Regions from separate parts of the Streptomyces sp. NPDC003635 genome, predicted to be linked through region 4. Evidence: riboswitches for the same ligand, from Rfam matches in the RefSeq annotation. Region 4 holds a riboswitch; each other region holds the start of a gene.
What was found. Region 4 has a riboswitch for cobalamin ahead of ACWDRW_RS04655 (ribonucleoside-diphosphate reductase subunit alpha). Riboswitches for the same ligand answer to the same signal wherever they lie in the genome.

Region 1: linked by a shared signal. The riboswitch ahead of ACWDRW_RS18890 (cobalamin biosynthesis protein) and the one ahead of ACWDRW_RS04655 (ribonucleoside-diphosphate reductase subunit alpha) in region 4 are both predicted to bind cobalamin.
Region 2: linked by a shared signal. The riboswitch ahead of ACWDRW_RS37590 (ABC transporter substrate-binding protein) and the one ahead of ACWDRW_RS04655 (ribonucleoside-diphosphate reductase subunit alpha) in region 4 are both predicted to bind cobalamin.
Region 3: linked by a shared signal. The riboswitch ahead of ACWDRW_RS10735 (energy-coupling factor ABC transporter permease) and the one ahead of ACWDRW_RS04655 (ribonucleoside-diphosphate reductase subunit alpha) in region 4 are both predicted to bind cobalamin.

What each region holds. Positions count from the first base shown of each region.
Region 1 is NZ_JBSFOK010000018.1:62,466-65,701, forward strand. Features, by position in the region: gene ACWDRW_RS18880 (anion permease) at 1-839, shown strand, start outside; gene ACWDRW_RS18885 (hypothetical protein) at 874-1,095, shown strand; cobalamin riboswitch at 1,322-1,461, shown strand; gene ACWDRW_RS18890 (cobalamin biosynthesis protein) at 1,563-2,504, shown strand; gene ACWDRW_RS18895 (cobyric acid synthase) at 2,501-3,236, shown strand, end outside.
Region 2 is NZ_JBSFOK010000070.1:21,747-24,982, reverse strand. Features, by position in the region: gene ACWDRW_RS37595 (FecCD family ABC transporter permease) at 1-310, opposite strand, end outside; gene ACWDRW_RS37590 (ABC transporter substrate-binding protein) at 307-1,326, opposite strand; cobalamin riboswitch at 1,412-1,571, opposite strand; gene ACWDRW_RS37585 (CoA-binding protein) at 1,664-2,071, shown strand; gene ACWDRW_RS37580 (formylglycine-generating enzyme family protein) at 2,147-3,103, shown strand; gene ACWDRW_RS37575 (4-hydroxybenzoate 3-monooxygenase) at 3,129-3,236, shown strand, end outside.
Region 3 is NZ_JBSFOK010000008.1:139,307-142,542, forward strand. Features, by position in the region: gene ACWDRW_RS10725 (LysR family transcriptional regulator) at 1-886, shown strand, start outside; gene ACWDRW_RS10730 (hypothetical protein) at 1,061-1,267, shown strand; cobalamin riboswitch at 1,346-1,531, shown strand; gene ACWDRW_RS10735 (energy-coupling factor ABC transporter permease) at 1,562-2,269, shown strand; gene ACWDRW_RS10740 (energy-coupling factor ABC transporter substrate-binding protein) at 2,266-2,628, shown strand; gene cbiQ (cobalt ECF transporter T component CbiQ) at 2,635-3,236, shown strand, end outside.
Region 4 is NZ_JBSFOK010000003.1:193,346-196,581, forward strand. Features, by position in the region: gene mctP (monocarboxylate uptake permease MctP) at 1-879, shown strand, start outside; gene ACWDRW_RS04650 (GNAT family N-acetyltransferase) at 953-1,459, shown strand; cobalamin riboswitch at 1,513-1,636, shown strand; gene ACWDRW_RS04655 (ribonucleoside-diphosphate reductase subunit alpha) at 1,759-3,236, shown strand, end outside.

The sequences.
Region 1 (3,236 bases), on a different contig from region 4:
AGGTGCTGATCCCGGCCATCGCCGCCCCGCTGGTCGCGGGCATCGCGGCGATGCTCGCGACGAAGCTGATGTACTCCCTGGGCAAGAAGTCCGAGGGCAGCAAGGCCTCCGAGAAGGGCTACCGCGCCGGGCAGATCGCCTCGGCCGGACTGGTCTCGCTGGCCCACGGCACCAACGACGCGCAGAAGACCATGGGCATCATCACCCTCGCCCTGGTCGCCGGCGGCACCCTCGCCCCCGACTCCGACCCGCCCATGTGGGTCATCCTCTCCGCGGGCCTGGCCATCGCGCTCGGCACCTACCTGGGCGGCTGGCGGATCATCCGCACGATGGGCAAGGGCCTGACCGACCTCCAGCCGCAGCAGGGCTTCGCCGCGCAGACCAGCGCCGCGACCGTCATCCTGGCCTCCTCCCACCTCGGCTTCTCCCTCTCCACCACGCACTCCGTCTCCGGCTCGGTGATGGGCGCCGGGCTCGGCCGCAAGGGCGGCGTGGTGCGCTGGTCGACGGCGACGCGGATGTTCGTCGCGTGGGGCCTGACGCTGCCGGCGGCGGCGCTGGTCGCCGCGGTCGCCGAGTGGGTCACCGGCTTCGGCAGCTGGGGCACCGGCCTCGTGGCGGTCTTCCTGGTCGCCTCCAGCGCGGCGATCTGGAAGATCTCCCGGCGTGAGGTCATCGACCACACCAACGTCAACGAGACCGCCGAGGAGCCGGCCGGCGTCGTCACGACGGCCATGGCCGCGGTGACCCCGCCCCCGGCGGGCACGGTGACCGAGGACCTCACGGCGACGATCCCGGCCCACGCGAGCGAACCGGCCACGTCGCAGGCCGGCGTCTGACCCGCCCACCCGGCTCACTGAAGGAATCAGCATCATGAAGATCGACTGGGCGGCCCTCGGCTCCGTCTTCGGCGTCAGCCTCGTGGTCACCGTGGCCCTCGTGGCCCTGTTCACCCTCGGCATCACCGGCCTCGCCCGCCGCGAACGCGCGGCGGAGCAGGGCGGCACCGCGACGGTGGCGCTCACTGGCGCGTACGCCTGCTTCGCGGCCTGCGCCGCGGCCGTGGGCTACGGGATCTACCTGATCGTGGCCTGACCCGCTTCTTACTCGACGCGCGCTCTGTCCGCGCGCCCATGCTGGGCGCCGGACAGGGCGCGCCGTCGTGTGCGCCCGGGTTCACAGGGGGTAACGCCGTGCGGCCGCGGGGCACTTCGGGCGTAGCCACCTCATCGGGGTGACGGCGCTGTTCAAACCCCGTCCCACCGACCCCGATGTGGGCCTCAGCACACTCTTCCCTCGCAGGTCAACAGCGAGTTGACGGCCGTTCCGGGGCCGTGGTGGACTGCCGGAGCCAATTACGGCGGCAGGAGAGGAAGCCGGTGCGAGTCCGGCGCGGTCCCGCCACTGTCACCGGGGTAGGTAGCCCCGGGAGCCAGGAACTCTCACCGCCGGTCTAGTCGAACCAGGGCGTGGACACCCTGAGTGAGGACATGTCGCGATGCTCGCCTGCCTGTTGCCATCCAGCGCCAGACCCCTTTCCGACTCCGCGACCGGCTGAGCCGATGCGGGCCGATCGCGTCTTCGCGTACGGCGCCGCCGCCGGCCTCCTGGGTGACCTGCTCCTCGGCGATCCGCGCCGTGGGCATCCGGTCGCCGCGTTCGGGCGGGCCGCGGGTGCCGTGGAGCGGGTGCTGTGGCGGGACGACCGGGGGCGGGGTGCGGTGCACACCGCCGTGTGCGCCGGTGGCGCCGTCGCCGTCGGCGCTCTCACCTCTCGTGCGGTACGACACTCCCCCGCGGCGTCCGTCGCCCTCACCGGCCTCGCCACCTGGGCCGTCGTCGGGGGGACCTCGCTCGCCCGCGAGGCCCGCCGCATCGGGCGTTCGCTCGAAGCGCGGGACGTCGAGGCCGCGCGGGCCCGGCTGCCGCATCTGTGCGGGCGCGATCCGCAGGCGCTCGACGCCGACGGGATCGCCCGGGCCGTAGTGGAGTCCGTCGCCGAGAACACCTCCGACGCCGTCGTCGGCGCGCTGGTGTGGGGCGCGCTCGGCGGAGTGCCGGGGCTCGTCGGGTTCCGGGCCGTGAACACCCTCGACGCCATGGTCGGCCACAAGTCACCCCGCTACCGGCGGTACGGGTGGGCCTCGGCCCGCCTCGACGACGTCGCCGGGTGGCCGGGGGCGCGGCTGACGGCCGTACTCGCCGCCGCAGCCGGTGGGAATCCCCGGGGTGCGGTACGCGCCTGGCGCGCCGACGCCGAGAAGCACCCGAGCCCCAACGCCGGGCCGGTGGAGGCCTCGTTCGCGGGGGCGCTGGGGGTCCGGCTCGGCGGGACGCTGTCGTACGGCGGACGCGTCGAACATCGACCGGTACTCAACGGGGAGGGGCGGGCAGTGGAAGTCGGGGACATCGAACGGGCCGTACGGCTGTCGCGGCGGGTCAGTTGGCTGGCGCTCGGCGTCAGTGTCGTCGCGCGCCGGGCCGTGAAGGGGCGGACGTCATGACCGGCGGTGGGCTGCTCGTCGCCGGGACCACCTCCGACGCCGGGAAGAGCGTCGTCACCGCCGGCATCTGCCGGTGGCTGGTGCGGCAGGGGGTCAAGGTGGCTCCCTTCAAGGCGCAGAACATGTCGCTCAACTCCTTCGTGACCCGCGAGGGCGCCGAGATCGGGCGGGCCCAGGCCATGCAGGCCCAGGCCTGCCGCGTCGAGCCGACCGCGCTGATGAACCCCGTGCTGCTCAAGCCGGGCGGCGAGCAGAGCAGCCAGGTCGTGCTCATGGGCAAGCCGGTGGGCGAGTTGAGCGCGCGCGGGTACCACGGGGGGCGGCAGCAGCAGCTCCTCGGGACCGTGCTCGACTGCCTCGCCGAACTGCGGGGCACGTATGACGCGGTGATCTGTGAGGGGGCCGGTTCGCCCGCCGAGATCAATCTGCGGCGGACCGACATCGTGAACATGGGGATCGCCCGGAACGCCGGGCTGCCCGTGGTCGTGGTCGGCGACATCGACCGCGGGGGTGTCTTCGCCTCCTTCTTCGGTACGGTCGCGCTGCTCTCGCCCGAGGACCAGCGGCTCGTCGCCGGGTTCCTCGTCAACAAGTTCCGCGGCGACGTCTCACTGCTGGAGCCGGGCCTGGACATGCTGCACGGGCTCACCGGGCGGCGGACCTACGGCGTCCTGCCCTTCCGGCACGGACTCGGCATCGACGAGGAGGACGGACTGCGCGTGTCGCTGCGGG
Region 2 (3,236 bases), on a different contig from region 4:
CGGAGGAGACGCCGAGGACGAACGGATCCGCGAGCGGGTTGCGCAGCAACGACTGCATGACCGCCCCGCACACGGCGAGCCCGGCCCCGCACACCGCCGCGAGGAGCGTGCGCGGCAGCCGGAGCTGCCAGACGATGCCGTCCCGGATCGGTGTCAACCGCGAGCTGCCGACGCCGAGATGGGACAGAACCGTGGACCAGACGTCGGCGACCCGGATGTCGGCGGGCCCGATGGTGATCGCGACCGCCAGGGAGCAGCACAGGACGGCGATCCCGGCCCCGCCGAGCACCAGCGTGCGCCGGAGGCTCACTTGGCGAGCCCGAACTCGCGCAGCGCGGCGGCGACCTGCTCCACGCCCTCCACCGTGCGGATCGTCGGGTTCATGGCCTGGCCGCTGAGCAGGACGTACCGCTTGTGCTTGACGGCGTCCATGTTCCTGGTGACGGGGTCGGACTCCAGGAAGGCGATCTTCTTGGCGGCCGACTCGGCCGTCTGCGACTTGCGGGTCAGATCCCCGATGACCAGGACGTCGGGATCGCGGTCCGCCACGGTCTCCCAGTTGATCTGGGGCCATTCGTCGTGGGTGTCGTCGAAGACGTTCCTCGCCCCGAGCGCGCGGGTGATGATGCCGGGGGCACCGCAACACCCCGCCATGTAGGGCGACTCGGCGTTGGCGAACCAGTACAGGAGCGTGACGTCGGAGGCGTCGACGCCCGAAGTGGCCTTCGCCATCCGCTTCTCGAGCGAGGCGACCAGTTCCTCGCCCCGCCGCTGCACCCCGAACACGGCGGCCAGGTCGCGGACCTCGCCGTAGACGTCCTCGATGGCCAGCGGGGTCGTCCGCACTCCGTCGCCGTCCCCGGAGTTGTCCTTGCCGACGCAGTCGGAGGGGGAGACGTAGGTCGGCACGCCGAGCTTCTCGAACTGCTCCCGGGAGGCGACGCCGCCCTTGCCGAGGGTGGAGACGAAGGAGGCGGAGACGAAGTCGGGCTCGGCCTCCAGGACGCGCTCGTAGGAGGGGTTGTTCTCGGCCATGCGCGGGACTTCGGCATTCGCCTTCTCCAGCCCCCTCATCACCGGGTCGGTCCAGGTCGCCGTCCCCGCGAGACGGTCGGCGAGGCCGAGGGAGAGCAGGATCTCGGTGCTGCCCTGGTTCAGGGAGACGGCGTGCCGGGGCGGGTGCGTCACGCGCACGGGGTGGCCGCAGTTGTCGAGGATGACGGCGGCCTTGGCGTCGTCGGCGGGGGCGTTGTCCGCGCAGCCGGTCAGGAGCAGGGCGGCGGCCGTGAGCAGGGCGGCGGGGCGGGCGAGACGTGCGATGGGCACGGGTATGGTTCCTCAGTCGTCGAGGGCTCGAACGCGGAGCCCGTCCGTACGGTGCTCCCCCGCCGTCCGTTCGACCGCGGGGGCCGCCAGCAGGTCTTCGGACTCGGGGTCGTCCGGTCGGGGCGCCTTCCCAGACGGCTGTCACGCCGTCCAGTGGCCGAGGCCCCGCCCGTCACCCTCACCGCTGCGCGTCAGCTCCGGATTCGCACCGGATTCCCTGACCCATGAGCATGGGTTCGACTGGCCTCGGCAAGCTACCACGCGAAATCCGGGAATCTCCGGGCGCCCCGGGCCGTTGAGCCGGGCAAGGCATGGCATGAGGTCGAGGAGGCCCCCGGTGTACGGCGACGAAGCGACGATCCGCAAGATCCTCACCGAGCTCGGCGACACCTGGGCCGTGGTCGGTCTGTCGTCGAACCAGAGGCGCGCGGCCTACGGCGTCGCCCAGGTGCTCCAGCGCTACGGCAAGCGCGTGGTGCCGGTGCATCCCAAGGCGGAGACCGTGCACGGCGAGCAGGGTTACGCCTCCCTCGCGGACATCCCTTTCGACGTGGACGTCGTCGATGTCTTCGTCAACAGCGAGCTGGCGGGGCCGGTCGCCGACGAGGCCGTCGCCAAGGGCGCCAAGGCGGTCTGGTTCCAGCTCGACGTGATCGACGAGGCCGCCTACGAACGGACCCGGGCGGCGGGCCTGGAGATGGTCATGGACCGCTGCCCGGCCATCGAGATTCCGCTGCTGCGGTGACGCACGACGAGGTGGTGTACTGCAACATGGCGTAGACAGGGGTCGCACCCCTCACCGGTCCGCGAGGAAGAACCGATGCCCGAGCCGCCGCCGCCCGCCCTCTGCTGCGTGCCGTCCTCCGGGACCGGCTCGGCCAGGCAGGAGCCGGTCGCCACGGGCCCCCGCACGGCCGCTGGCAGCGCCTTCTCCAGTGACGGCATGGTCCTGCTCCCGGGCGGCGAGTTCCTGATGGGGGCCGAGGACAGCGAGGGGTTCCCGGACGACGGCGAGGGCCCGGTACGACCCGTGCGGCTGAACTCCTTCCGCCTGGACACCCGCGCGGTGACCAACGACGCCTTCGCCGCGTTCGTCGCCGACACCGGCCACCTCACCGACGCCGAGCGCCTGGACTGGTCGTACGTCTTCGCCGGGTTCCTGCCCGCCGCCCTGCGCCGGGACGCCCCGCGGCCCGAGCGGACGCCCTGGTGGTGCGCGGTCGCGGGCGCGGCCTGGGACCGGCCGGAGGGCCCGGGCAGCGATCTCGCCGGACGCGGTGACCACCCGGTGGTCCATGTGTCCTGGTACGACGCCGCCGCCTACGCCGCCTGGGCCGGCAAGCGGCTGCCGACGGAGGCCGAGTGGGAGTACGCCGCCCGCGGCGGCCTGGAACAGAAGCGCTACCCCTGGGGCGACGACCTCGACCCCGGCGGCACCTACCGCTGCAACATATGGCGCGGCACCTTCCCCACCCAGAACACCGCGGCCGACGGCTACCGGGGCACCGCCCCCGTGGACGCCTTCGAGCCCAACGGGTACGGGCTCCACAACATGTCGGGCAACGTGTGGGAGTGGTGCGCGGACTGGTGGTCCACGGAGCACCGAGCGGCGGCCGGCCCCACCGGCCCGGCCGAGGGCACCGCCAAGGTGATCCGCGGCGGTTCCCACATGTGCCACGCCTCCTACTGCAACCGCTACCGGGTCGCCGCCCGCAGCGCCAACACCCCGGACGGTTCCAGCGGTCACGCGGGGTTCCGCTGCGCGGCGGACACCTGAAAGCCGGTACGACCATAATGCTGGCGTGACTTCCAGCACCCCCCACCACAACTCCGGTGCCGCACAGCGCTTTCCGGTCGTCATAGTCGGTGCCGGACCGGCCGGGCTCACCGTCGGCAACATCCTGCGGGCC
Region 3 (3,236 bases), on a different contig from region 4:
CCTCCCCCAGCTGCACGCATTCGTCGTCCTGGCCGAGGAACTCCACTTCGGACACGCCGCCGCCCGCCTGGGCATCGCGCAGCCGCCGCTGAGCCAGCAGATCCGTCGGCTGGAGGACAAGGTCGGCCACCCGCTGTTCCGCCGCGGACCGGGGCGCGTCGCCCTCACCCCCGCCGGCCACGAACTGCTGCCCGCCGCCCGGCGGGTCCTGGCCGACCTCGCCGACGGGCTCGCCGCCGCCCGGGCCGTCGGCGCCGGCACCGCCGGCCGGCTGCGTCTCGGCTTCGCCGCATCCCTGGCGCTGACCGTCCTGCCCAGCCTGATCCGCGACTTTCGGCAGCAATTCCCCGATGTACGGCTGGACATCCGCGAGATGACCACCGCTCCCCAGCTCGCCGCCCTGCGCGAGCGGACCATCGACGTCGGCCTGCTGCGCGAACCCTCCGACGCCGAGCCGGAGCTTGCCTTCCGGACGGTGGTCGCCGAGCCCTTCGTCGCCGTGCTGCCGAGCGGCCACCCCCTCGCCGCCCAGCGGACCGTGCGGCTCGCGCAGTTGGCGGACTCACCGTTCGTGCTGCTGCCCCGTGACGCCGGGCCCGGGCTGTACGACCAGCTCATCGGGCTGTGCACGGCACAGGGGTTCACCCCGCGCATCGCCCAGCACGCGGTGGAATGGGCGACCGTCTGCGCCCTCGTGGAGACCGGCCTCGGCGTCTCCGTGGCCCCGGCCGGCATCCGCCGTATCCGCCTCAAGGGCGTCGCGTTCCGCCGGATCGAGCCCGACACCGCCCGCACCCGGGTCGCCGTCGCCTGGCGGACGGACGATCAGAACCCGCTGGTCGCACGACTGCTCGCAGTGGTCAGTCGGCGGCCGTCCAGCCGATAGGGCCCGCCGAACGCCCGCCCCGTCCAGGTGAACCGTCCGAGGATCCGGGATTCGCGAGACCGGCGCGCGGTAATTGCCGATCGTCCCCGCCGCCACCCTGAGCTCGACATCGTCCCCGCCACCCTGAGCTCGACATCGTCCCCGCCGCCACCCCGACCTCGAAGGAGAGCAGTCATGCGCGCACGGATCTCCCTCCTCCCCGTCGCCCTCACCGCGACGGTCCTCGCCGCCGGTGACGCCGCCGCCCACGACAATCCCCCGCTGCACGTCTCCAACAACGCGCCCTTGGTGTCCGTGATCAACACCGTGGAAATCAACGACCCCCTCGAGGACGTCCTGGAGCACACGCTCAACTTCGGGGACGGTTACCGCTGGGACTGACGTCACCGCAGGTGCGTGAGCCGGTTCACTCCCCCTGTGCGCCCCCCGGCTCCGCTTGTCATGGGCCCGGTGGGCGGACTACTGTCACCACGCCTTGGTGAACGGGAAATCCGGTGCAATGCCGGTGCGGCCCTCGCCACTGTGATCGGGAAGTCCGGCTCCAGCCCTCACGGGCAGCCACTGGGTCCTTCGGGACCCGGGAAGGCGGAGTCACGGGCGGTGTCACCCGTCAGCCAGGAGACCGGCCAAGGCGCGTCAACCATCCACGAGGTGCTGGAGAGGGTCTGCTGAGCCATGCACATAGCCGAGGGATTTCTGCCTCCGGCGCACGCGGTCGCCTGGGGCGTCGCGTCCGCGCCGTTCGTCGTCCACGGAGTCCGGTCACTCACGCGTGAAGTCCGCGAGCACCCGGAGAGCACCCTGCTCCTCGGTGCCTCCGGGGCCTTCACCTTCGTTCTGTCCGCACTCAAACTGCCATCGGTGACCGGCAGTTGCTCCCATCCCACCGGCACCGGTCTGGGCGCCATCCTGTTCCGGCCACCGATCATGGCGGTCCTCGGGACCATCACGCTGCTCTTCCAGGCCCTGCTGCTCGCGCACGGCGGCCTGACCACGCTCGGCGCCAACGTCTTCTCCTTGGCGATCGTCGGGCCCTGGGCCGGATACGCCGTCTACAAGCTGCTCAGGCGGTACGACGTACCGCTGATGGCCGCCGTCTTCTGCGGCGCTTTCGTCGCCGACCTGTCGACCTACTGCGTCACCAGTGTCCAGCTGGCGCTGGCGTTCCCCGACCCCAGCAGCGGGTTCCTGGGCGCGCTCGGCAAGTTCGGTTCCATCTTCGCCGTCACGCAGATCCCGCTCGCGGTGAGCGAGGGGCTCCTGACGGTGCTGGTGATGCGGCTGCTGGTGCAGTCCAGCAAGGGAGAACTGACCCGGCTCGGTGTGCTGCTGTCCGGCGGCAAGCGGGTGCGGACCGAGTCGAACGAGGCGGTGGCCCGATGAGCCGTAACACGAAGATCAACCTGTTGCTGCTGCTCGCGGTGGCGGCGCTCGCCGTGATGCCGCTCGTGCTCGGGCTCGGCGACCACAAGGAGGAACCCTTCACGGGCGCCGACGGCGAGGCCGAGACGGCCATCACGGAGATCGAGCCGGACTACGAGCCCTGGTTCTCGCCGCTGTACGAACCGCCGTCCGGGGAAATCGAGTCGGCGCTGTTCTCACTGCAAGCGGCTCTCGGCGCGGGTGTCCTCGCCTACTACTTCGGGCTGCGCCGCGGCCGCAAGCAGGGGGAACAGCGCGCCTTGGAACGGGAGTCCGTCGGTGTCGGCCGTGCCGGGGAGTCCGACGGCGAAGGGGTCTGAGCCCTCGTGCTGCCGATCGACGCGGCGGCGCACAGCAGTCGCTGGCGCAGCCGCCATCCCGTGGACAAAGCCGTGCTCGGACTCGGTCTGACCGTGCTCGCGATCTCGCTGCCGCCCTGGCCGGGGGCCGCGCTGGTCCTGGTGACAGCCCTCACCGTGCTGTTGGGCCCAGCGGGCGTACCGGGCCGGAAACTGTGGCGGGCCTACCGGGTGCCGCTGGGGTTCTGTGTCACCGGCGCCGCCACGCTCCTGGTACAGGTGGGCGGGCCCGACGGCTTTGTATCCCTCGCCGACGACGGGGCCCAACGGGCCGGGGAGTTGCTGCTGCGCACCTCCGCGGCCTCTCTCGGGGTGCTGCTGTTCGCGTTCACCACGCCCATGTCCGACCTGCTGCCACGGCTGGTGAAGGCCGGCGTGCCCGCGGCCGTGGTCGACGTGGCGCTGGTGACGTACCGGATGAGCTTCCTGCTGCTGGATTCCGTACGGCGGATCCGGGACGCCCAGGCAGCGCGACTCGGGCACACCACCCGCGCCGCGACCTGGCGTTCGCTGGGCGGGCTCGGGGCCACCGCTTTCGTACGGGCCTTCGACCGGGCCACCCGGCTCCA
Region 4 (3,236 bases):
GGCGGTCTGATTCCGGCGGAGGCCGGTCAGTGGACGTACGCCACGCTGGCGTTGGGCTCGGCGCTGGCGCTGTTCATGTACCCGCACTCGATCACCGCGACCCTCTCCTCCAGGAGCCGTGACGTGATCCGCCGCAACACCACCATCCTGCCGCTGTACTCCCTGATGCTCGGCCTGCTCGCGCTGCTGGGCTTCATGGCCGTCGCGGCCGGGGTGAAGGTGGAGAACGGCCAGCTGGCGATCCCGCAGCTGTTCGAGAACATGTTCCCGGACTGGTTCGCGGGCGTGGCCTTCGCGGCGATCGGCATCGGCGCGCTCGTCCCGGCGGCGATCATGTCGATCGCGGCGGCGAACCTCTTCACCCGCAACATCTACAAGGACTTCATCAAGCCGGACGCGACGGCGGCCGAGGAGACCAAGGTCTCCAAGGTGGTCTCCCTGCTGGTGAAGGTGGGCGCGCTGGCCTTCGTCCTGACCATGGACAAGACGGTCGCCATCAACTTCCAGCTCCTCGGCGGCATCTGGATCCTGCAGACCTTCCCGGCCCTGGTCGGCGGCCTGTTCACCCGCTGGTTCCACCGCTGGGCGCTGCTGGCGGGCTGGGCGGTCGGCATGATCTACGGCACGGTGGCGGCGTACGGCGTCGCCTCGCCGACGCAGAAGCACTTCGGCGGCTCCTCGAAGGAGATCCCCGGCATCGGGGAGATCGGCTACATCGGCCTCACGGCGTTCGTGCTGAACCTGGTCGTCACGGTGGTCCTGACCTTCGTCCTGAAGGCGGCGAAGGCCCCCGAGGGCATCGACGAGACCAGCCCCGAGGACTACACGGCGGACGCGGGCGACCCGGGTGTGCAGAAGGAACTGTCGCCCCTCCACTGATACCGGGCCGTTCCGCAGCGGGCCGCCGACATGCAGGACTGTCGGCGGCCCGCCGTCGTACACACTCATCCGTATGGACTTCCGGATCCGCGCGGCGGAACCCACCGAATACGACGAACTCGGCGAGATCACCGCCCAGGCCTACCTCCAGGACGGCCTTCTCGCCTTCGGCGAAGCCGACTGGTACCTCGGCGAACTGAGAGACGTGGCCAAGCGGGCGGCCGCCGCCGACGTGCTCGTCGCCGTGGAACAAGGCCGCCTCCTCGGCGGAGTCACCTACGTCCCCTCTCCCGGCCCCATGGCCGACCTCGCCCGCCCCGGCGAGGCCGAGGTCCGCATGCTCGCGGTGGCCCACGAGGCCCGGGGCAGAGGCGTCGGACAAGCCCTCGTGCAGGCGTGCGTCGACCGCTCGAGCGCCGCGGGCGACCGCACCGGCATCGTCCTGTCCACCCAGCCCCTGATGCACAGCGCCCACCGCATCTACGAACGCCTCGGTTTCCGACGCGCCCCGGAACGCGACTGGAACCCGATTCCGGACCACCCCGAGTTCACTCTCCTCACCTACGAGTTGACGCTCTGAAGTCGACTCCGACACAACATCTGGGGGTGTCACCGCGGCCCGGCACAAGATGTATGCTCATGCTCGCTGTCGCCGCAGGGGAATCCGGTGCGAATCCGGAACTGTCCCGCAACGGTGTACTTGTGCACGTCTGTGCACATGGTCAGTCCGAGGACCTGCCGACAGTGCGCCCGGCCGTCCGGTCCGGGTGACTGACGTCCGGGCCTCGTGGAGTGGGCCGGTGGACGCGACGCCCCGTGCGCTCGTGAGCTGCCGCCTGCCCTCCGCAAGGCCCTGTGCCGAGCGAGGGAGAGCCCCACGTGACCATCGCGCCAGCCGATCCGGCTTCAGCCGTCCCGACCGCCGAGGACGCCCCGGGCACCGCCCTGCTGCGGACCCTGACCGAGCTGACCGCCGACCTCCCCGACGCCGACCCCGGCCGGGTCGCCGCCGCCGCGCTGCGCGGCCGGTCCGCCCGGGCCGACGAGGCGGAGCTGCGCGAGCTGGCCACCGAGGCCGCGGCCGGGCTCATCTCCGAGGACCCCGCCTACAGCAGGCTGGCCGCCCGGCTGCTGACGGTCACCGTCGCGGCCGAGGCCGCCTCGCAGGGCGTCACGTCCTTCACCGAGTCCGTCGCGGTCGGGCACCGGGAGGGCCTGATCGCCGACCGGACCGCCGAGTTCGTCCGGATCCACGGCGTCCGGCTCGACGCGCTGATCGACACCGACGCCGACGACCGCTTCGGCTACTTCGGCCTGCGTACCCTGCACAGCCGTTACCTGCTCCGGCACCCCCTCACCCGCAAGGTCGTCGAGACGCCGCAGCACTTCATGCTCCGCGTCGCCGCCGGTCTCGCCGAGGACGACACCACCAGGTCGGTGGACGAAGTCGCCGCGCTCTACGGGCTCATGAGCCGCCTCGACTACCTCCCCTCCTCCCCCACGCTCTTCAACTCCGGCACCCGGCACCCCCAGATGTCGTCCTGCTACCTCCTGGACTCGCCGCTGGACGAGCTGGACTCCATCTACGACCGCTACCACCAGGTCGCCCGGCTCTCCAAGCACGCCGGCGGCATCGGGCTCTCGTACTCCCGTATCCGTTCCCGGGGTTCGCTGATCCGCGGCACCAACGGGCACTCCAACGGCATCGTCCCGTTCCTGAAGACCCTCGACGCCTCGGTCGCCGCCGTGAACCAGGGCGGCCGGCGCAAGGGTGCCGCCGCGGTGTACCTGGAGACCTGGCACTCCGACATCGAGGAGTTCCTGGAGCTGCGCGACAACACCGGTGAGGACGCCCGGCGGACGCACAACCTGAACCTCGCCCACTGGATCCCGGACGAGTTCATGCGCCGGGTCAACGCCGACGAGCAGTGGAGCCTCTTCTCCCCGGCCGACGTGCCCGAGCTGGTCGACCTGTGGGGCGAGGAGTTCGACGCGGCCTACCGGAAGGCCGAGGCCGCCGGACTCGCGCGCAAGACCATCCCCGCCCGTGATCTGTACGGCCGGATGATGCGGACCCTCGCGCAGACCGGCAACGGCTGGATGACCTTCAAGGACGCCGCCAACCGCACCGCGAACCAGACGGCCCTGCCGGGCCATGTCGTGCACTCCTCCAACCTCTGCACGGAGATCCTGGAGGTCACCGACGACGGGGAGACGGCGGTCTGCAACCTGGGCTCGGTGAACCTCGGTTCGTTCGTCGCGGACGGTGACATCGACTGGGAGCGCCTCGACGCGACCGTCCGCACGGCCGTCACCTTCCTCGACCGGGTCGTCGACATCAACTTCTACCCGACCGA